4 regions of the Marinobacterium sp. xm-a-152 genome follow, and region 3 is predicted to be linked to each of the others. Evidence: predicted binding sites of a transcription regulator. Region 3 holds the regulator's gene; each other region holds the start of a gene.
What was found. Region 3 encodes FNR, which switches genes on or off when oxygen is low (the NO sensors DNR and NnrR bind a similar motif). Its sites were predicted from a motif close to TTGATNTANATCAA; they were not measured.
Positions count from the first base shown of each region.

Region 1: XMA152_RS02380 (cytochrome ubiquinol oxidase subunit I) is a predicted target of FNR. The motif match lies at 1,492-1,505, and genes of this name have one in related genera.
Region 2: XMA152_RS02345 (cytochrome ubiquinol oxidase subunit I) is a predicted target of FNR. The motif match lies at 1,264-1,277, and genes of this name have one in related genera.
Region 4: XMA152_RS10080 (YdcH family protein) is a predicted target of FNR. The motif match lies at 2,449-2,462, and genes of this name have one in related genera.

Region 1 covers NZ_WBYI01000002.1:171,063-176,908, forward strand. The annotation lists gene XMA152_RS02370 (GTP-binding protein) at 1-98, shown strand, start outside; gene XMA152_RS02375 (hypothetical protein) at 177-1,388, opposite strand; gene XMA152_RS02380 (cytochrome ubiquinol oxidase subunit I) at 1,647-3,041, shown strand; gene XMA152_RS02385 (hypothetical protein) at 3,053-4,276, shown strand; gene XMA152_RS02390 (cytochrome C) at 4,287-4,589, shown strand; gene XMA152_RS02395 (NAD(P)/FAD-dependent oxidoreductase) at 4,586-5,846, shown strand, end outside.
Region 2 covers NZ_WBYI01000002.1:162,537-168,382, forward strand. The annotation lists gene modB (molybdate ABC transporter permease subunit) at 1-144, shown strand, start outside; gene modC (molybdenum ABC transporter ATP-binding protein) at 141-1,223, shown strand; gene XMA152_RS02345 (cytochrome ubiquinol oxidase subunit I) at 1,369-2,937, shown strand; gene cydB (cytochrome d ubiquinol oxidase subunit II) at 2,940-4,076, shown strand; gene cydX (cytochrome bd-I oxidase subunit CydX) at 4,089-4,193, shown strand; gene cydD (thiol reductant ABC exporter subunit CydD) at 4,267-5,846, shown strand, end outside.
Region 3 covers NZ_WBYI01000001.1:94,918-100,763, forward strand. The annotation lists gene queE (7-carboxy-7-deazaguanine synthase) at 1-560, opposite strand, end outside; gene XMA152_RS00480 (recombination-associated protein RdgC) at 560-1,477, opposite strand; gene XMA152_RS00485 (thioredoxin fold domain-containing protein) at 1,577-1,981, opposite strand; gene XMA152_RS00490 (alpha/beta hydrolase) at 2,007-2,885, opposite strand; gene XMA152_RS00495 (adenine phosphoribosyltransferase) at 2,962-3,504, opposite strand; gene fnr (fumarate/nitrate reduction transcriptional regulator Fnr) at 3,518-4,279, opposite strand; gene hemN (oxygen-independent coproporphyrinogen III oxidase) at 4,401-5,786, opposite strand.
Region 4 covers NZ_WBYI01000009.1:110,425-116,270, forward strand. The annotation lists gene XMA152_RS10065 (DUF3422 family protein) at 1-235, shown strand, start outside; gene XMA152_RS10070 (BolA family transcriptional regulator) at 237-554, shown strand; gene aroA (3-phosphoshikimate 1-carboxyvinyltransferase) at 1,079-2,356, opposite strand; gene XMA152_RS10080 (YdcH family protein) at 2,527-2,763, shown strand; gene XMA152_RS10085 (5'-nucleotidase C-terminal domain-containing protein) at 2,944-4,845, opposite strand; gene XMA152_RS12850 (HupE/UreJ family protein) at 5,007-5,846, shown strand, end outside.

The DNA of each region.
Region 1 (5,846 bases), on a different contig from region 3:
ATGATCAGCGAACACGATTAGTGTTTATCACGCAAAACGTCAGCAAAGAGTTTATCGAGAACACGTTTAAGGAGCTGATTGATATTGCGGAGCCGTAAAGTAAAAACCCCATGAAATAACGACATTTCATGGGGTTTTTCAGTTAATCGCGACCTCTTCGAGATCGCTCCTACTGTTTATACTGCAGGTTCTACCACTAACTCTGGGTGGCGAAGCATGTTGTTTGTAAGGCGGACAATCGCATAAATCGTCGCGGCCTGAATCAAGAACATAACCCCGATACCCAACCAGTAGACTAAGCCAAACTTAGCGACAATGCCGTTGCCGACAATCGCAACGTGCCACCAGAAAAGGTTCAGCACAAAGAAGGCAACACCTGGGCAGACCAGACCAAAGGCAACTGGGCTGTGCTCACCTCCGTGCAGATACTTGTCTAGGTAACCATTCAACTTCATGACACGGTACCCAACCATCAAGATCACGGCTTGCAGGGCAACCATCAACGTCATCATTTGGAAGTTATCGCCAGCATCCAATGCACCACCGGTTAGGTGAGCAATGCCATGTTCCATACGTAACCACTCAATACCGAGCAGTGTCACAATCGGTACCAACATCCAAAGACTTGGCGTCGCTTGCTCTTGTAGACCATGCTGCATCATCGCATTGACGCCCGACACCAAAACGACCAGAACAACCAACACTGCGGCGATTAAGAACAGGTAAGAGAACACCGCGGCAATTGTAATAACAGCGGGAATGTGTGACATCGCTGCAGGCGCCGCAAAGCCGACCGATAGCATCGAAAAGGTAAAGGCCGCCATCAAAGGTGAAAGGTGGTTGTGCTCTTCACTGCGGTAACCCCCCTGCGTCAACATGCGACCCAAGTAACGTCCGTACATTTTTAGCGCGTAGTAACCGATGATCAAAAAGGCGATCAGCGCGCCGGGGAACATCCACTCAATAATCGTCCATAGACCCGGAACAAATAGCGCACCCGATACAAACATCACGTTCACTGTCATGGAGAAGGTCAGAGGCAAGGCCATCATTTGAACTTCAGCTGGTGAGTTCAAAATCCTCTCGTGGGCGTCAGTGCCTTTAACTGCGTTGTATTCGCGAATATTCCAAACCAACAGCGCAATGTGCAACAAGCCAAAAATAACGACACCGGCAATAGCAAAACCGATAATCAATGGCATTGGAATACCACTGGCAATGTCAGCACTCCAGGCACTCGTCCAGTGGTCCCAAGTTGGCATAGGGTAACCCTTATGCGGAACCATCCACATTAGGTACATAAAAAATGCCACTGACATACCGCCAGCGCCAAGTGCAGCTAAGAAAAAGCTAGGATGCCAAGGCTGAGTTGAGTCTCTTCTAAACATGGGAGATCTCCTAATTAGTTAAACCATAATGTATTAGATTTTTCTAATATAATAGAATTCAAATATATTAGAAACGTCTAATATGAATATTAATTATCCCCTTTTGATTTATCGCAAAAGCCTATAAATCCGGTTGCGGATTCTCAATGCGACGATCACTGCATGAATAGATACTGCTCGCCAAGCTGGTCGAGATGACTCGACCATTGAGCGGGGAGGTACTCCCCAAAACGTATCGTCTTCAAGGGGAATTATTCAATGGAGATGCTAGGACTCTATCCAGTCTGGTTTGAGCCGACACTCGGTTCAGGTTGGATCATCGGTATCATTGCGACCATACACGTTCTGTTTTCACACACATCTGTGGGTGCAGCACTGGTCTTCTCTTACCTTGCGGTGGTCGCTTACCGTAAGAACCGCCCAGAGCTTCTCGACTACATTCGTCGTTACGGCCTGTTTCTTTTGGTCTTCTCTTATGTCTTAGGTTCGATTACCGGACCAGGCATCTGGTTCTCAACTACGGTCGGCAGTCCGCGTGGTATCTCTGCACTGATTCATAGCTTTGTCTGGAAGTGGGCAACCGAGTGGGTCTTCTTTGTCATCGAGGTCATCGGTGTCTACATGATCGTCTACTTGGTGAATAAGGTGGATCAGAAAACACACCTGCGCATCAGTATCATCTTTGGCCTAGCCTCTTACACCACCATGCTAATCATTATCGGTATTCTGTCGTTCATGCTGATGCCTGGTAATGAAAACTGGTACACCGAAGGCGGTTACTTGAACGGTTTCTATGGCGCCAACACCTTTGCGCAATTGGCTATGCGAACGGCGTTTATGTTCACCATGACAGCGGTAGTCGGAGGCATTGTTGCCTCTTCAATTAAAGATATCGATTTCCGCAAAGAGATGGTTCGTCGTCTGGCGATTCTAGGTTTGGTTGCGACTGCAGCCGGTCTTGGTCTATTCAAATGGTACCTATCAACGATTCCAGCGACCGCTGAATTGGTGATGGAGAATCGTCTACCGGAGTACTTCACACCCGCTCTAATCTCTGTAATGGGCGGCATCATGGCCTACTTCGCAGCCACTCTGGCCGCACCAAAGCTGCTAAAACCAGCCATTGCGGGCGTCATGACGGTCGTCATTTTGGTGTTCGGACTTTGGCCAGAAGAGGTTGCGCGTGAGTCGATTCGTAAGCCTTATGTTGCAGGTGGATACGTCTACTCTAACCAGGTTATTGGTCGTGATGTTCCGGGGCTTGGTATTCACAGTGAGATCCCGACCATTGAAGAGCATGGCTTCACTAACGCTCTAATCTTCCTTCCCGAAGAGCTTCGCACGGTGACTGATTCTAATAAAGAGGCGGTTGGTCAAGCTCTGGCGTTGAACACCTGTTCAAACTGTCACTCACTGACCGATACAGGGATTCGCCCACTGGCAAATTACTTTGGTGACGACTCAAGCGAGTCGGATATTGCGGCCTACCTAAGAGCTGCACTGTCGAGTGGTACAACGCTCTACATGCCACAAATTCCACTTCAACAAGATGAAGCAGTGGCCTTGGCTAGCTTTATTCGTCAGTTGAAAGATCAATCTATTGCTGTCGCGGCTGATCAGGGTAATCCGATCACTGTGTCTCAGTCTCACTAAGGAGTATCACGATGAATGTAGACTCTTTATACGCACTTCGTGATGTGGCCGGGGTTCCCTCACATCCGATTCTATTTTTAGTGTTAGGTGTCGTCACCTTTGCACTTCATATGTTTGCGGTTCACGTTATGTTGGGCGGTGCAGCGCTGACTATTCGTGGTGCATTAAGCCAAGACAGTTACTGGCGTCAGCTTGCTAATGCCATGCTATCGACCGCAAAAATTGCGGTGTCGGTTGCTGTGGTTATCGGCGTTGCGCCACTACTGTTTGTGCAGGTGATCTATGATCCTTTCTGGTACACCTCTAATGTGCTGTCCGCTTGGTGGGTTATTGGATTCATTATCATACTGTCAGTCGCTTATCTGTTGATCTACCTCTTCTACTTTAAAAATGAAGATCTGACGCAGAATAAGACGAAATGTCCTGGCAGCATGATTCTATCGCTCGCACTGTTCATTGTTGTGGGTCTGATTATGCACACCCTAACCAACCAGATGCTCTCCCCTGATCAGTGGATGGAGTGGTATGCACCGCAGGGGCAGATCGATGCCAGCGGTACTCAGCTTCACTCAATCAACTGGGCGCGTTTCATCTTTATGATTGCTCTAGCAGCACCGGTAACCGGCGCATGGCTTTACGGCTACCGCCACTACATCAGCGTTCGTCCTGGTAGCGACTCGGGTTACCTTGAGTTTGTTCATAATCTGGCGCGTAAACTGCTTGCTCAAGGCTCTGTGGTATCGATTCTTATTGGTGCAATCTGGATGGTTAGCCTGCCAGAGAACCAAATTGAGTTTTTAACCAACCCGATGCTCTACATCACAGCCCTAGCATTGATCGCTTTAGCGATGGTGCCGACTCTGTTTGGCAGCAAAATTAACAACGGCTACACCGCCTACTGGTTAGTAGCGGTCGCCTTTGTAGTGATCGCACTGGTCGCGGTTGATCGTGAAATCATTCGCTGGGTTGCCCTAGTCGTTGAGTCTGGCTACAACCCAATGGACTACCCAATTAACATGGATTGGTACAGCACCATTCTGTTCTTCGCGACTTTCGCAGTTGTCGGTGGCATGGCCTGCACCTACCTAATCACGGTTGCATGGCAGGCGGGACAAACAGAAGGCACCTACACACCATCTGTGGCTATCTCTCGCCTGGGTAACTGGACCATTTACATCATCTTAATCTGGATCGTGCACTACTTTGCCGTCGGATTCTGGGTATGGGCACAGTAAGGAGATGACGATGAAAAAAGTAATGATTTTAAGCGCCCTACTCCTATCCACTTCAGCTTTTGCCGATGAGCGAGCGGAAATTATGGCGAACCCCTGCGCTGTGTGCCACGGCACCAATGGACAGGTTGAAAATTCAGCGTTCATGCCGTTAGCAGGAATGAGTGCCGAGACCTTTGTTAAAACCATGTTGGATTTCCGGACAGGTGAACGCGACTCTACTCTGATGAGAGGTCTTGCTCTTGCATACAGTGACGATGAGATCGCAGCAATGGGTAAATACTTTGAATCACTTGAAGTTGGAGGTGAACAATGATTTCACGTAGAGACTTCCTTGGCATGGCTTTGACTGCTGGTGCAGCAGGTCTGCTGCCACTAAATGCGCACGCTGCAACCGGTAAAGTTGTCGTTATTGGTGGCGGTGTCGGCGGTGCAACCTTCGCTAAATATATGAAGATGAAGGCACCTCAAATTGAGGTCACCATAATTGAGCAAAATCCAATTTACATTCGCCCGTACGGATCCTCTGAAGTGCTCAATGGACACATTGATATCTCTGATCTCGAGGTCAGCTATGATGCTTTAAGAATCAAATACGGCGTCAACGTTGTGATCGATAAAGCAGTTGGACTGGATGCCGATAAACGCATTGTCACAACCGCTTCGGGAGCAAACTTCCCATATGATCGTTTAGTTGTCTCACCTGGTATAGAGCTGCTGTACGAGCGCCTAGACGGCTATTCTCGGGAGATAGCAGAGACTAAAGCACCTTCTGGCTGGATTCCGGGATCACAGACTGCTCTGTTACGTGACCAGATCAAAAACATGCGTCAGGGTGGCACCTTTCTGATCGTAGCTCCGCCTAACCCTTATCGTTGTCCACCTGGGCCATATGAGCGAGGCGCGCTGGTTGCAGAGTGGATGCAGAAATACAATCCAACCGGAAAAGTAATCATTACCGATCCAAAAAATGATTTCGTAACGGGCCCTGACATGCGTCTGGGCTGGAACCGAATGTATGGTTACAACGTCCCTGAAGATCTTCAAGCGGGTATGCCAACACTCAAACAGCACAGTGAAGCTGGCATGATCGATTGGATTCGTGAAGTTGACGGTGGTCGACCACTGTCGATTGACGCAGCAAAGATGCAAGTTGAAACAGAGCAAGGCTTCATTAAAGCTGATGTCATCAATGTTGTGCCGCCGATGAAAGCGGGCAAGATTGCCACAACTTTCGGACTAACCGATCAATCAGGATGGTGCCCCGTAGACCCTTATACTTTTGAATCTAAGCTAGTGGCCAATATCCACGTGCTAGGGGATTCAGCATCCGCTAGCCCTCTCCCTAAATCTGGCTTTGCAGCCAACAATGAGGCCAAAGTCGCAGCGTATGCCATCATCAATCTATTTGCAGGGCGTCCAGTTGAGGAGCCCTCTTGGGAAAACACCTGTTACGCACTAGCCGGTAAAGATTATGGATTCATGGTAATCGGCGTCTACGGAATGCGTGATGGAAAGATAGCTAACCTGCCGAGACCTGGTTTCCAAACACTGGATGTCAGTGAGACAAAAC
Region 2 (5,846 bases), on a different contig from region 3:
TCGGCTATCTATGCGTTTCTTCAGGTACCCGGTGGTGAAAGCTCTGCGACCAAACTGGTGATCATCTCTATTATCATTGCGATGAGTGCACTTCTTGCCTCTGAATGGCTGTCACGTCGTATGAGCCGGAGGTTGCAGTCATGACACTGTCAGTCACTTTGCAGCAGTCGATGCCAAACTTCTCGCTTGATATAGCCTTTGAAGCCCCCAGTGGCATCACGGTTCTATTTGGCGAGTCAGGTTCAGGGAAAACCACCACAATCAATGCGATAGCCGGCTTGCAAAGCAACAGCCAAGGCCGCGTCACTCTGTCCGATCGGGTGTTATTTGATAGCGCTTCAAACACGAGCTTAAAGCCCTATCAACGCAACATTGGCTACATTTTTCAAGAGAGCCGACTCTTTCCACATCTGACAGTAGAGCAGAATCTAAATTACGCGAAACGCTTCAATAAGGTCGACAAAAGCGTCGATTTTTACCAGATCGTCGAACTTTTAGGTATAAAACCCCTACTTAGGCGAACGCCAAATTCACTCTCTGGTGGTGAAAAACAGCGTGTTGCGATTGGTCGTGCGTTATTAAGCGCACCAGATCTTATTCTGGCCGATGAACCCCTTGCAGCACTCGATGGCGCCCGAAAAGCGGAGCTACTCCCCTACTTCAAAAAATTAAACCGGGAATTGGGTATTCCTATGCTCTACGTAACCCACTCACCCGAAGAGGTATTAGAGCTGGCTGACCATGTCATCGCACTGGAGCAGGGCCGCATTGTGACTCAAGGGCCTGCGCGAGAGGTGATGGCCAACAGCAAGGTCGCGCGAACCGCCAATCGTGCGATCAAGTCGACACTGACAACCCAGTTAGTGGCACAACACCCCGATGGACTGTCCGAGCTTCAAGTGGCCAGCGAAACACTCTATGTGCCGACCCTTGATGCACCCATAGGTTCAGCGGTCTGCCTTGAACTGGTCGCGAACGATCTAATCCTATCGACCGCAAAAGTGGCAGGCATCTCTGCCTTGAATCAGGTTTCCGGAAGGGTTGAATCCATTGAAACGACTTCATCGAGTGATGTACTTATTAACGTGTGCATTGCAACAGATATCGTCTCAACACACATCACCAAACGCTCCCTTAACAATCTAAACCTCAAGATCGGCGATCCCTGCGTTCTGATCATAAAATCGGTCAACATCTGCCCCTCTAACCGCTGCCAAGGTTGAGATTTTCTCAACTAGTCGTGAGCATTTATCGTTAAGACTTTAGATATATATCAATTACTTTTGACTATATAACCGATTACAATTCTGAAACTTTGTGCAGTGCACATAATTTTTGTGCTTAATTTGTCTACTGGAGGCATCCCCGATGATTTCAGAATCGGTTGTGGAACTATCGCGTTGGCAGTTTGCTATTACCGCGATGTATCACTTTCTATTTGTACCACTGACCCTCGGTCTATCCTTCCTGCTGGCCATCATGGAATCTGTCTATGTCATGACCGGCAAGCAGATCTACCGCGATATGACCAAATTCTGGGGTAAGTTGTTCGGTATTAACTTCGCGCTAGGTGTGACCACCGGTTTGACCATGGAGTTCCAATTTGGAACCAACTGGGCCTACTACTCGCACTACGTGGGCGACGTCTTTGGTGCACCGCTGGCGATTGAAGGTCTGGTAGCCTTCTTCCTTGAATCCACTATGATCGGCCTGTTCTTCTTCGGTTGGGATCGCCTGAGCAAGGTACAGCACCTTGCTGTGACCTGGTTGGTCGCACTGGGCTCTAACTTCTCTGCGTTGTGGATTTTGATCGCCAACGGTTGGATGCAGAACCCTGTTGGGGCCTACTTCAACTTTGAAACCATGCGCATGGAGATGGACAGCTTCGCGGAAGTCCTGCTAAACCCAGTGGCGCAGGTTAAGTTTGTTCACACTGTCTCTGCAGGTTATGTAACGAGCGCTATCTTCGTTCTAGCCGTCAGCAGCTACTTCATGCTGCGTAACCGTGACATTCCATTTGCACGTCGTTCATTCGCGATCGCTTCAGCCTTCGGTTTAGCCTCTGCGATCTCTGTCATCGTGTTAGGTGACGAATCTGGCTACGAAGTGGGCGAAGTGCAGAAGGTTAAATTGGCAGCGATCGAGGCGGAGTGGGATACACACCCAGCACCTGCAGCCTTTACCGTTGTCGGCCTTCCCAATGAAGAGACCATGACAACTGACTACGCTCTGAAAATTCCGGGCGCCTTGGGTCTAATTGCAACCCGCTCCTTGGATGAGGAGGTTACCGGTATTAAAGATCTAGTGGCTCATGCTGAAGATCGCATTCGCAACGGCATTGTCGCTTATGGCCTTCTAGAGAAACTGCGTAACGGTGAAGACACTCCTGAAAATCGTGCTGCGTTCTCTAAAGTCAGCGTTGATCTGGGCTACGGTCTGCTGTTGAAGCGTTACACGCAGGCGGTTGTTGACGCGACCGAAGAGCAGATCAAACTGGCGGCTCGGGACACCATTCCACAGGTGGCTCCGATGTTCTGGACCTTCCGTGTCATGGTCGGTGCAGGCTTTACGATGCTGCTTCTATTTGTCCTAGCCTTCTACTACACCGCTAAGCGTAAGGCTTACCAGACACGTTGGTTGCAGTGGTTCGCACTGCTCTCTCTACCGCTTCCTTGGATTGCCAGTGAGATGGGTTGGTTCGTTGCTGAATTTGGCCGTCAACCTTGGGCGATCGGTGAAATTCTTCCGACCTATGTCGCAACCTCTCACCTAACTGAGACGGATCTGTGGATGAGCTTGGCGGGCTTTATTGGACTCTACACTCTGTTCTTGGTCATCGAGATCTACCTGATGGTGAAATACATCCGCAAAGGCCCAAGCGCCTTGCAGACTGGCCGTTACCACTTTGAACAGAACACAGCGACTCAAGGAGCTTAATGATGTTTGATTACGAAACGCTTCGACTTGTTTGGTGGCTGCTGGTTGGTGTACTGCTGATTGGTTTTGCCATTGCAGACGGCATGGATTTGGGTACTGCTATGATGATCCCTGTATTGGGTAAAACGGACACTGAGCGCCGCGTCATCATCAATACCATCGGGCCTCACTGGGACGGTAACCAGGTGTGGTTAATCACTGCCGGTGGTGCCATCTTTGCCGCTTGGCCACTGGTTTACGCAACAGCATTCTCTGGCTTCTACTGGGCCATGCTACTGGTACTGTTCGCACTATTCTTCCGTCCTGTCGGATTTGAGTACCGCTCTAAGAAGGACTCTGTCGCTTGGCGTCGCAACTGGGACTATGCACTGGCAGTGGGCTCGTTTGTTCCATCACTGGTCTTTGGTGTGGCATTCGGCAACCTATTCTTAGGCGTGCCCTTCTACTTTGACGAGTTTACCCGCCCAATCTACACCGGTTCTTTCTGGGCTCTGTTGAACCCATTCGCCATTGTCTGTGGCCTAGCCAGCGTGGTAATGCTTGCTCTGCAGGGTGCAACTTGGTTGCAGATGCGTGCCGGCGGTGAGGTTCAAGGCCGCGCTCAAACTATGGCAACTCTGCTAGGTCCGGTTCTAACGGTACTCTTAGCGGTTGCGGGTGCATGGTTGTACTACGGTATTCCTGGTTACGAAATCAGCTCTACTGTCGTGGGTGATGCTCCTTCTAACCCGTTGAGCAAAACCGTAACGACCACTGACAACTGGTTCGGTAACTACACCGATTACCCAATCCTTTGGACATTGGTAGCGGCATCTGTGGCACTCCCTCTGCTAACAAGCTTAATGGCTAAAGCGGGTAAAAGTGGTTTTGCCTTTACGTTGAGCTCACTGGCGATCGCAGCGATCATTCTTATGACCGGTTTCACCCTATTCCCATTCGTGATGCCTTCATCGACTGATCTAGCCAGCGCTCTAACGCTGTGGGATGCGACGTCGAGTGAACTGACACTTGAGATCATGTTCTGGGTGGCTCTGTTCTTTGTACCGATCATTTTGGGTTACACCTTCTGGGGCTACTACAAAATGTGGCGTCGAATTGAACCTGAGTTCATCGAACAAAACAGCGTTTCAAACTACTAGGAGATTAAGAAGATGTGGTATTTTGCTTGGATCCTTGGCGTACTCCTAGCCTGCAGCTTCGGCATCATCAACGCGATGTGGTTGGATGCTGAAGAGGAGCAGCGCGCAGACGATTAATCTGTACGCTCTAGCTGTACGTAATCAAGGGGCTTTCGAGCCCCTTTTTTTGTAAACCTTAGTGAGTGTTAAGTTGGCCAGACAACGAAAATCCAACCCGACCGCAATCCTCGATCAGCACCAGTTTGATCTGAAGGGTTCCATGCGCCTGTCGCTGCTATTGGGCGTGATTCAAACGCTTTGTACTATTGGATTCGCCTACTGGGTCGCTCTGTTGATCGATCAGGTATTAACTCAGGGCAGCTTAGATCACAGCCCGCTTCTTTTGGTCGCTGCGGCCTTCCTCATTCTTGCCGTTAAAGCGGCTGCATCACTCTGGCAATCGACTATCAATCTGCGCAACTCAGTCACCATCCGCGATCGCTTGCGAGAGCAGATTCTTAGCCTCAGTTTTAAAACTGGGATTTCGCTCTTCCCTGCTTTCAAGCCGGCACAACTGGCCAACCTGCTGACCAGTGAAGTCGACAAGCTCAAAGAGTATTACGCAGAGTTTAAGATTCAAAAGCAGATGGCTGTATGGACTCCCGTTTTGATTCTAATTGCCGCTAGCTTTGTGAACTGGTTAGTGCCGCTGATTTTGTTGCTGACCACGCCTTTGATTCCGATCTTTATGATCATTGTCGGTAATAAAGCGGGGGAAGCGTCACGCAACAACTTAGAGCAGCTCAATCGGTTGGGCCATCTACTCGAAGATCGTCTTCGTAACGTCGATCTGCTTCAGCAAGAGAGAGCAGTCGATAGAGAGACCGAGGCGTTGCATCATCAATCGGATCAGTTCCGTATTAGCACGATGAAAGTTCTGCGTTTGGCGTTTCTGTCCGGGACGCTCTTGGAGTTTTTTGCCGCGATCAGCGTGGCACTGGTCGCAGTCTATTTAGGACTCTTCTTTTTGGACAAATACTCTCTCGGTGCATGGGGAACAGACATCAGTTTTGCTGAAGGTGCCTTTCTATTGATGCTAGCGCCCGAATACTACTTACCCCTGCGTAAGATGGGCGCGCTATACCACGCAAAATCGAATGCTCGGGCTGTCGCCGAGCAAATTGAGCAACTCAAACAGGCCGCTGAACAGTCAAGGGTAGTTAGTGAACCTTCAAAAGCAGGCTCTTTTAAAGCATCGATAAAAATCGAAGGCCTAGTATCAGGTAGTGATCAAGCCATTCACAAACCTGTCTCTGTTGAGCTTAAAGCGGGTGAATCACTACTGATTGAAGCGCCTTCTGGCACAGGAAAAACGAGCTTACTCGATACCCTAGCAGGGCTTCGTCCCCCACTATCTGGGGCCGTATCTGCTGACGAAATAACAATCGAACCCTACAACAACCCTCACTGGCAGCAGACCATTGGATACATAACCCAGCACCCAGAACTGATCTATGGTTCGTTAAGGGAGAACCTCTGCTTAGGTAAGAGTTACTCTGATGATGACATTTGGGCTGCCCTACGATCGGCTCAATTAGAAACCGTCGTTAAGCAACTTCCACAGGGTTTGGACTACTTCATAACCGACTCTGGACACTTTCTATCGGGAGGTCAGACACAACGTCTTTCGATTGCGCGAGCGCTTCTGCATCGACCTAAACTACTGCTTCTTGATGAACCTATAGCGAACTTAGATGTCGATACAGCCGAGTTGTTTATGAGTGCGTTACA
Region 3 (5,846 bases):
AGCGCGTTTTGGTCATCCAGGGGTTGGATGTAGAAGTGTTCGAAGCTTAGATTTTGGAACTGTTCTGGCTGTGCTCTGAGCTCTTTTTGCGGGTAGACCAGCTTCAACTCGTGGCCCTCTAAAAGAAGAATCTCGGAGCTCCCTTTGGGGCTGACACAGACCCAATCGATTCCGTTTGGAAGCGGTAGGGTGCCGTTGGTCTCAATGGCGATCTCAAACCCTTGGTTATGTAGAGCATCGATCAGATCGCTGTCCATCTGCAGGGCAGGCTCGCCCCCGGTGATGACGACAAAGGGTTGTCCTTGCTTAGGATCTGGCCAGAAGCTAGCGATCCTTTGTGCCAGGGCTTCGGCGGAGGTGAACTTGCCGCCGTTTTGACCATCCGTACCCACGAAATCGGTATCACAGAATTGGCAGACTGCAGCCACTCGATCGGCTTCACGACCACTCCAAAGATTACAACCGGTAAAGCGACAGAACACCGCAGGGCGTCCTGCGTGAAAGCCTTCGCCTTGTAGGGTGTAGAAGATCTCTTTTACGGAGTAGGTCTTTGCCAAAATTAAGCCTCTTCTGCCTCACCGCCCAGGGCTTCCAAAAGCTCAGGGAGTAGGCGGGTAAATTCAATGCCCAACAGGGCTAGATCAGCATCCAGTGCCAGTGCTTCGTCCTCTTGCTCGCGGTCGCTCTGTTGCTCTTGGTACTGATCCGTCATTTTAATCGAGTGCAGGGTTAGATCCGAGTGCATGACAAACTGCAGCTGATCGCGCCACACCAGTTCTAGGCGCTCTGCTAACATGCCGCCGCTAAGGTGCGCTTGGATCTCTTTGTCAGTCAGGTTTTGGCCTTTAATCTTGATCTGGCTGCTGGTCTCTAAAGGATCGGTAAACTCGGTGACAGCGCCCAGCTCAAGTGCACGGGGTAGATCACGGTTCTCTAGTAGCCAGTCGCTGAACACTTTGTTGGCCGGAAGCGCGGTCGAGGTCAGTTTTACCGATAGTGACCCTAGATCTTCACGCAGTGTGCTTAGCAGCTCTTCTGCGCGCTTAAAGCTGCTGCCCTCCACAATCAGTAGTTTATGGTGAGGCGCGATAAGAGCACGTGTGGTTTTACGGCGTGTAAATGCACGTGGCAATAACGTCAGGGTAATCTCGTCTTTAAGCTGCACCTTCTCTTTACGGTAGACCTTACGATCTTCAGTCGCCTCTATCTGCTCTACCTTCTCGTTGAGCTGATCTTTGATCACGCTCGAGGGTAGGATCTTCTCCTCTTCTCGCAGTGAGATAAGGTGAAAGCCGTGACTGGTCAGTACCGGTAGATCTATGACACCAGGCGCCACTTCACCCCAACCCACTGAACGTGGTTCAGCGCCTTTACAGGGTACGAAGGGTCTGGCTTCTAGCGCCTCCATCAGTGCGGCTTCATTAAATGAATCACTGGGAGAAAAACGGTACCAAATGGCGTTACGAAACCAGAGCATAAAACCTCTAAATGCGGATTAGGTGAAGGGGCGCTATTATGTTGCTCTGATAGAAGGGATGCAAGCAGAGAGCCCTCTGCTTGCGGTTAGTTTCTGTGGTTAAAAGCTGTTACGAGCCGATTTAATCGCTTCATCGATGTAGTAACCGTAGAACTCTGGCGTGTTCACACCGACGATCTTTTTAGCGCGAGTCTCGCCCTTTGCATCGACAAATAGAATGGTCGGGGTGAAGCGTCCACCCAAGCTCTTAGCGACCTGTTCAGCCGAGCCCGTTGAGCCATCAAAGTTGATGACGGGAGTAGGGTTGCTCAGATCCAGTACCTGAATAGGGGGTGCATCGTTCGTTTGTAAAAGAGGTTTTAGGAAGTCCTCTTTGACGGTAACACAGAAGGCACAACCATCCTGAGAGACCAACAGAACAATCACTTCATTTGGGTTCGCTTTACCAAGCGACTGAAGATCTGTGGCTGTCTTAAGTGTTACCTCGGCTTGGGCGCTTATCATAAGGCCCAAGCTGAGAAGAAGTGCACTACAGGTTTTCGATAAAATCGACCGCATATTCCACCGCCTCGTCGGCAAACAGATCTAAGAAGAAGTGATCTGCATCCTCAACGACTACTAGTTCAATGTTCTCTTTGTCGATACTTTCCATCTTTTCAGGAAGATCTGCAACCACGGTATCCAAGCTGCCTGCGATGACCAGAGTAGGGATGTTAGTCTCTTTTAACACGGTGGGTGTGTCGTACTCAGGGTAGTTACCGTAGTAGCTTAGGACCGCTTCAGCTGACGCACCGCTGTTCTCACAGTAGATGATGCTGATGCCATCGATCATCGCCTTAGGATCCATTCCCTTAGCTTTTTCTAGAATCGGCTCGATAGGCGTTTCATAGCGTTTGCCATAACCCTCTATGGTCTTAGTGTAGTCCCAAGTTGCAGGTGCTAATAGAACTTGGCCTTTGATCTTATCTTGGTTAGCTGCAGCAAACTGAGCCGTCTGGTTGCCGCCACGCGAGTGACCCATTACCCAACGATCGCCTGCGCCTTGTCCATCTAGCCAGGTTTGCCATGCATCCATTTCAGCCAGTGCTTGCTGCATGGTGTGTTGAGCCGGAAGGGTACAGTCGTACATCGCTGATTCGCGGTTATCTAGGCCGTAACTCAGGTTGATGGCTAGAGTAGAGATGCCGTAATCGACCATCTGTTCCTGCACGTAGCTGATGATCTCCATCTCGTTGTGAGCCAGGGTGCCGTGCGTCAGCATCAGTACACCGTCTGCCAGGGATTTATCAGCCGTCAGTTCAAGGTTGCCGTTCAGTGTTAAACCCTCAAACGGTATCTGAACCTGTTCAGCCTGTGCAGTTGCAGCCATGAGTGATGCAGCGAGTAGGGTGGTCGATAGTCGAAGCATTTAAAACTCCATTAAACTTAAAATTTTTATCGTTAATAGGTATAAAAAAACCGAGGTGGCTAAACCTCGGTTTCTATTAGAGACCGTCGTAGGCCAGTAAACAGTATACGGGGACGCCGGTGTCTTGGATTTTTTGTGATCCGTTAAGGTCTGGCAGGTCAATCAGCGCAGCCACCTCAACTACGCTAGCCCCTAGACCGTTGATCAGTGTGCAGGCCGCCAGAGCTGTGCCACCAGTGGCAATCAGATCGTCGATTAGTACCACTTTATCGCCAGCGGTAACGGCATCCTTCTGAATCTCCACAGAGGCGGTGCCGTACTCCAGCGTATAGTCTTGGTGAATCGTTTCACCAGGAAGCTTCCCTTTTTTACGAACCAAAATTAGAGGCTTGTTCAGCTGGTGTGCAATAATCGCACCAAATAGAAAACCTCGAGCATCGATACAGGCTATGTGGGTAATATCCATCTGCATGTAACGATCAATAAAGGCGTTTGCGACCATGCGAGAGGCACGTGGATCTTGAAAAATCGGCGTAATATCACGGAACAGAATGCCAGGCTCTGGCCAATCTGGAATAGAGCGGACAACCGATTTTACATAGTGCTCGTCGTAAGACATTAAAGATCCTTATTTAACCGTGGTGTTGATTGCACTCTGGGCTGGGTGCTTCACCAGCCGCATCCAGCAGCGCTGCTTGATCAAGAATTTCCAGCTCTTTACCTTCAACACGAATCAGCTCTTGTGAAGAGAAGCGTGTAAAGATTCGACTGACCGTCTCGACCGCTAGGCCAAGGTAGTTGCCTATTTCGTTACGTGACATCGAAAGTCGGAAGGATTGTGCAGAGTAGCCACGCAGGGCATAACGTTGCGACAGCTTGAAAATAAAGGTTGCGATACGTTGTTCAGCCGTCTTTTTAGAGAGCAGCATCATCATCTGTTGGTCATCGCTGATCTCGTGGCTCATAGAGCGCATCACAGAACGACGCAGCTCTGGCATTTGACCTGCCAGATCGTCCAAGCGTGAGAAAGGGATCTCACAGACAGTGGTCGTCTCAAGCATCTTAGCCGACATTGGGTAGCTGCCTGAATCGAATCCGGCTAGGCCAACCAGTTCACCTGGGAAGTAGAAACCGTTTATCTGCTCTTCACCCTCTGGGTTTACAGAGTAGGTTTTTAACGAACCCGCACGAATGGCGAACAGTGATGTGAACTCTTCACCCTGTCTAAAAAGGAAGTCGCCTTTGTGAAGTGGTTTACTTTTATCAACGATGTCGTCGAGGCGAAGCGCCTCTTCGTCATTTAAAGAGACAGGCAAGCAGAGTGTACTCAAACTACAGGTGTTACAACTTACCTGGCCGATGCTCGCGAGTTTGATGTTCTTAGTGTCAGACATAAGGGCTCCTTAATTGTCTGACAGTATATCCAAAAGGGCTTTATTGACCCAAGTCAATTTAGATATAAAAGTGGACTTTTTAACGGTCCACTTATAGTGAAATGCGCTGGGATAGAGTGGGTTAGATGATTTTAGAAAATCGCTGTTCTGAGTGATCGATATAGGCATCAAAAGTCATGCAGATTCGACGAATCAGCAGGCGTCCAGCGGCGGTGACATCCATGCCATCCTCACTTAAATGAATTAGGCCATCCTGTGCCATAGGCTCAAGCAGTTTTAATTCGTTAGCGAAATACTTTTTAAAGTCGATGTTGAGCGCTTTGGATTGATCCGCAAAATCGAGTTGGAAGTCACAGATCAGGCGGGTAATCACCGCTCTGCGAATTTTGTCATCCTCATTGAGGCAGTACTCTTTGGTTAATGCTGAGCCCTGAGATTCAATATCCTGAGTGTAGCGCTCAATGTTAGGGCTGTTCTGTAGGTAGTAATCACCAATCTGACTGATCGATGAGACGCCCAAACCAATCAAGTCACACTGTGAGTGGGTGGTATAGCCCTGGAAGTTTCGATGCAGCGTTCCATCATCTTGGTGTTGTGTCAGTGTGTCGTCTGGCAGAGCAAAGTGATCCATACCAATGTTGCGGTAGCCCGCTGCCGTCAGCTTCTCAATACTTTGATGGTGAATCGCCAGTTTAGTCAGCGCATCGGGAAGCTCATCGGCATTGATACGACGCTGCGGTTTAAAACGCTCGGGTAGGTGAGCATAGTTAAATACCGAGAGACGATCAGGTCGTAGCTCTAGAATTCGATCCAACGTTTCGGCAAAGCTCTCTTCAGTTTGCAGTGGCAAGCCATAGATTAGATCAACGTTGATTGAGCGAAAGCCCAGTTCACGCGCCTCTTTAAGAAGGTCCGTTGTCATCTCTAGGGATTGCACGCGGTTTACTTTGATTTGAACCGCTTCATTAACATCCTGAACCCCTATACTGATGCGGTTGAAACCCAATTCACGCAGCAGTTTTAAGCGGCCAGGTGTCATCTCGCGAGGGTCAATCTCGATGGCGTAGTCACCCTGATCATCATCACGCAGTTTGAAGGCCTCTTTGAGTGCCTGCATTAAGCGAGCGGTCTGCTCATCATCGATGAAGGTGGGTGTACCACCACCCCAGTGAAGCTGATCCACTTGTACGTCACCGCCCAGTTCAGAGCTGCGCAGTTTAATCTCTTTTAACAGCGTCTGAAGGTAGGGTTCTGCACGGGAGCGATCTTTTGTGACCACTTTGTTGCATCCACAGTAGTAGCAGACGTGTGCACAGAAGGGGATGTGAATATAGAGTGATAAAGGCTTACGACTGTCGCGCTCACTGATCGCTTTAGAGAGCGTTTTGACACTGTCTGGAGTGTCAGTAAATTGCAGTGCGGTTGGGTAAGAGGTGTAGCGTGGACCTGCTAAATCATGACGGCGAATCAGGTCTGTATCCCACTGGATGTTGGTCTGTTGCAGCACAGTAATATTCCTTAATCATCAGATGTAAGAATATTAAGCAATAATAGAGGTTTATGTGTT
Region 4 (5,846 bases), on a different contig from region 3:
GCATACGGTAGAGGGTCTGTCGGTTGCTGCGATCAGCTACTACGCAGTTGGCCTAGTGAAGTACCTCATTGATGCGGTACACGGTGCCGGTGTCGAATTCGATAAGAGTCTTGCGACTGGTGTCTCTGTCCCACTGGTGATTGGTGCGGTATGGTTCATTACTCGTAAAATTCAAAACCGATTTAAGAAACTCGCTGAAGTGAAAACCGAATCAACAGCGAAAGGGGATCAGTAAGTTGTCAGTAGAAGATCAGATCCAAACCCGTCTCAATGAAGGTCTTAATCTTGTTCACATGGAGTTAGAGAACGAGAGCCACATGCACGGTGGTAACCGTTTGGATACTCACTTCAAACTCGTCGCTGTCAGCGATGACTTTGAAGGTAAACGCCTAATACAGCGTCACCAAACCATTTTTGGCCTGCTGTCAGATCTTATGCAAAACCCCATTCATGCACTCTCAATGCATCTATACACCCAAGCAGAGTGGGCCGAAAAGTCCGGTTTAGTGCCTGCCAGTCCTAAGTGTATGGGTGGTTCAAAGCAGGATAAGTAGTGTTTCGGTGACAGGCCTTCAGCCTGTCATCCGCAGGTAAGCTTTACCACCTTTCTGGAAAACGCTGGGAAAGTGGATGTCAGGCTAAAGCCAGACACCGGTGCTAATAGCTAAATTCACATTAAGACCTATCACGGCCTTTTCTAGACCGCTCCAACAATGTGCCTGACTCAAATCTCGTGCCAATCGTCCACGTCCGATCGAGAGTGAGTACGATGATTTTTCACGGTTAAGAGTTCAATCGGCTGAGGCCGGGATGGCCGAAGTCTGCAACGGAGGCAGGAGCCGACTTATTGCCATGGAAGGCATGTATTCCGTTAATGCAGGAGCAATTAACGGTTTGCAGTGTCCTATTGGACTTCAGTGAAAAATCATTGAACGGAGCGTGCCGCAGGCCGAGTGAGCGTGGTCAGTTTTTGCTTACTTTTTGCTGACCAAAAAGTAAGGCTGGCCGCCTTTAGGCGAGTAGAATGTTTTAAAGTAGAGGTGACAGGCTGAAAGCCAGTCACCACCTAAAGGGCAGGTTACTTCGTAACCTCAGCAAACAGATCAAAATACTCTGGGAAGGTTTTGCTGGTACAGCCCGGGTCATTGATGATGATCTCGCTGTTGCCGAACGAGGCGAGTGAGAAGCACATGGCCATGCGGTGATCATCGTAGGTATCGATCGCGGCGCTCTGGATTTCGGCTGGTGGTGTAATCTCGATGAAATCTTCGCCTTCCACCACTTCCGCACCCACTTTACGAAGCTCGGTTGCCATTGCGGCTAGGCGATCGGTCTCTTTGACGCGCCAGTTGTAGACGTTGCGAATGGCCGTAGGGCCTTTTGCGAACAGGGCGGTTGTGGCAATCGTCATTGCAGCATCGGGAATGGCGTTCAGATCCAGGTCTACACCGTTCAGTTCGCCTTTAGAGACCTCTACCCAAGTTGGGCCATAAGTGACCTTAGCACCCATCTTACCGAGCACTTCAGCGAAGGCTTTGTCGCCTTGTACCGATTCAGAACCGACGCCGTAGACGCGAATCGTACCGCCAGCAATAGCCGCTGCAGCTAGGAAGTAGGAGGCTGATGAAGCATCACCTTCAACCATCACTTCGCCGGGCGAGTGGTAAGTCTGTCCGGCTTTAACGACAAAGCTCTGGTAGTTGTTGTTCTCGACCTCAACACCAAACAGCTTCATCGAGTGCAGGGTGATATCGATGTAAGGCTTAGAGACCAGCTCACCATCAACAACGATCTCTAAATCCTGCTGTGCCATCGGTGCGGCCATCAGTAGGGCAGTCAAAAACTGGCTCGAGATGTTGCCTCGAATCGATACACGTCCGCCTTTCAATTGTTGAGCGTTAATCTTTAGCGGCGGGTAGCCTTCATCTTTTAAGTACTCGATATCAGCACCAATTTGACGAAGAGCATCAACCAAATCTTCGATAGGGCGCTCGTACATGCGAGGTTCACCGGTCAGTGTGAACTCACCTAAACCTAGGCAAAGTGCGGCGGTTAGTGGGCGCATTGCAGTACCGGCGTTGCCCAGGAACATCTCAGCACTTTGCTGCTTGAAAGGACCTGCCACACCGGTGACAACGCACGAGCGACGATCATCAGCTAGCTCATAAGAGACACCCAACGTTTTTAGTGCATTCAGCATATGGGTAACGTCTGCGCTGTCTAGCAGGTTGGTTACCTTGGTTTCACCTTCCGCCAGTGCAGCTAGAAGAAGAATTCGGTTTGATAGGCTTTTTGAGCCTGGCAGTTGAACGTCACCGTTTGCAAAATCGCGAGGTTGGAGTGAAAGAGTTTCCATAATCTTAAAAGTGTAGTTGATCGCCAAAAAAGGATCGAAAAAGGTACAGGTAAACGCCTGTTAAGTCCATTGTTCAGAGAGATTCGTTTTAATTGATTTCAATCAATGGACGATGGAGAAGAGTAGGGCATATTAGAACCATCAACACTGTATGGAATTAGGAGTAAAAAATGATCGGAGAACACCACGATCTAGTTCATGAACTTCCAGAGTACCGCGAACGTATTCATGAGCTTAAAACATCAAACAACCACTTCTCTCGTCTGTTTGATGAGTACCACGAAATTACTAAGCAGGCTGAGCTTGCTGCAGCTGAAGTTGAACCGACCACGACCAGTCGTGAAGAGGAACTTAAAAAGCGTCGTCTTGAACTGAAAGATGAGCTTTTCAAAATGCTTCAGGGTTAACCCTTTTCATTGTCCTTTCGTTGCTTGAACGTTACCCGTCTTTTTAGGCGGGTTTTTTTTGCTTCAATTTTTTGTTGGAGCGATCTTAAAAAGGTCGCGATATTCTGAACTGCTATTTGTCCAGGTTTCTCATAGCAATAAAAAACCCGCACTAGGCGGGTTTTTTAATGGGGTAGGCTGTTATGCCCAATCACCTGGGTAGTCAGCGAAACCTGGGTTGTCAGAGACACCCACCACTTTAGGGTTGTTCACCTTAGGTAGTTTGATCACCATGTTCTCATCGCGTTCTGCTTTTAGGTAGTCAGCAATGATATCCCAGAGTAGTCGACCCTCTGGTGTGCGGTTAACAGTTGCCCAACCAGAGACGCTGTAGTTCTTGTCATCAGCAATCACTTCACCGTTGTCTAGGCGTACTTCAGAGATACGCTGGCCAAGTGGTTTGGTTGGATCGATGGTGTAGTCAAGACCACCCACGCGAACCATGTCGCCACCTGATTGTAGGTATGGATCTGGATCGAATAGGTTGTCGGCAACGCCTTCAAGCATCTCTTTGATCGCTTTACCAGTCATCTCTTGAACGTAAGTTTCAGAGTAGGTTGTTGCACACTGGCTCATGACATCTTCCATTGTGATCCACTCACCCTCTAGAGTAGTGGTACCCCAACGAACGCCTGCTGATAGTGCGATGTCTGCCTTGTACTCCCAACGAAGTGCGTTACAGATAACTTGGTCCCAAGTGCCCATGAAGTTACCGCGACGGTAAAGAGTACGATCCGCTTTAGCCAGTTTCTCTTGAAGAATCTCTTCGAAGGTTTTGCCGACACGGATTGGGTTGTTCTGCCACTTCTTGTTACGCGCTTCGATGATGTTCTCATCGTAACGACCTTGGCGCATCTGGTTGATGTACGCTTCCATCTCACCGTCAGCTTCAAGCCAATCAGAGATAACAGGTAGCTGTTTGTAAGTCATGTTGGTGATCTGGCCATCTTCGATCGAGAAGTCCATACAGCCGACAAACTTACCGTTTGAACCTGCGTTGGTTACCCAACATTCGCCACCGTCAACGTTCTTAACTTTGATCGGTTGTGGAACACCATCGTGAGTGTGACCGCCGAATACAGCATTCAGGCCAGGAACACGTTCAGCCATCTTGATGTCGACGTCCATACCGTTGTGCGATACAAGAACAACCGCGTCTGGCTGCTCCTCTTCACGGATCTGCTGAACAAGCTCGATCATCTCTGGTTCACGAAGACCGAAAGACCAGTCTGGGAAGAACTCTTTAGGGTTGGCGTTTGAGGTACGTGGGAAGGCTTGGCCTACTACAGCGATACGCTTGCCGTTGATCTCTTTAATCACGTATGGCTGGAACGCATGACCCGTATCTTCGTCGTACAGACCACGGCCATCGAAACGCTCAACCATTTCGTAGTACTCATCACCAAACAGTGAGTCTTCTAGTACTTTAACGTTCTGACCGATGAAGTCACCTTTGAACAGAGCAACGTTCGAAAGAACTTCCTCTTCACGGTAGGTGAACTCCCAGTGACCAACCATAACGTCGATGCCAAGAATGTTAGATGCCTCAACCATGTCGACACCACGTGTCCACAGTGAAGTACCCGATCCCTGCCATAGGTCACCACCATCAAGGGTTAGTGTGTTTTGGCGTCCGCCCGCTTGATCGCGTAGACGATCTAGAAGTGTTTTAACGTGTGCGAAACCGCCCGTACGACCGTACTTCTTAGCTTCTTCTAGGAAGTTAAGGTAGGTGTATGCGTAAGCTTCAGGAGAGTTCTCTGAAAGACCCATCTCCTTAAGGAAATTTTTGCCGACAACGTGTGGTGGACGACCAAATGCATCACCGACACCAAGGTTGACGTTTGGCTCACGGAAGTAGACAGGCTTTAGCTGGCCGTGAACGTCTGTAATGTGAAGGATACGAACATCACCTTCCATTGGAACATCATAAAATCCGCTTGGAGCAGTGTTGCTTGCTAGCGCGCGAGAAGTGTAAATTGCTGGTAGGCTTCCTGCTGCAGCAGCGGCGGCCATAGCCTTCAATAGTTGACGACGATTCATAGTTATCTTAGTTTCCCACTCTTCTTAAAGGGCCCACAGGCTGAAATCCACCAAAAGCACGCATGCTTATTACTAGAGACATACCAGTGAGACTAATTCCAGGCATTTTCGTTATATGCACATTAGTTACATCCTTATTCTACCCAGTTAGGGCTGATGTTGTGAAGCCTGCATTGATAGAGATCTCTGCAAATACGACTGAAGTGGTAGAGATTGAGATCCGTGCCAGCCTCGAAGCACTTCTGACCGGTATCAATGGACAGTATCGAAACACTCAAGAGGCGCCTAACTCAGATCAATACGACCATTACCGTGCAATGGAGTCGGCAGAGCTTGAGGCGGAGTTTAAAAAGTTCATGCCGACGCTCCTAGAGGGTGTTGAGTTGAAGCTTGATGGAACGCCCGCTGAGTTGCAGCTAAAAGAGCTAGTCGTGCCACCCCCAGGCTATACCAAGGTGCCTCGCAATAGTGTGATTATCTTGAAAGGGCGAATCCCCCGGGAGACTCAAAGTCTAACCTGGTACTACCCCATGGCGTTTGGCGATCATGCGACTCGAGTCAGACAGGTAGATGAGGCCAATAACGAGTGGCACTGGTCGTCACACCAGTGGGTAAAAGAGGATAAGCCAACTGAACCGTTCATGCTGAATGAGGTGTTTGCCAAACCGAGTTTTGCGCAGGTGGTGAAAACTTACACCCTAGGTGGTTTTCAGCACATTCTTCCCAAAGGGTTGGATCACATCCTGTTCGTGCTGGGTATCTTCCTACTGAGTCGTCGTTTAAAGCCGATTGCCCTACAGATTACGATGTTTACCATTGCCCACTCGATTACCTTGGCAATGGGTACTTTGGAGATTATTTCGATCTCGCCTCGTATCGTAGAGCCTCTGGTTGCGTTATCGATCGCCTACGTTGCTATAGAGAATCTCTTCTCATCCAAAATTAATCGTTTCCGTCTTCCCGTCGTGTTCGGTTTCGGTCTGCTTCATGGTCTCGGCTTT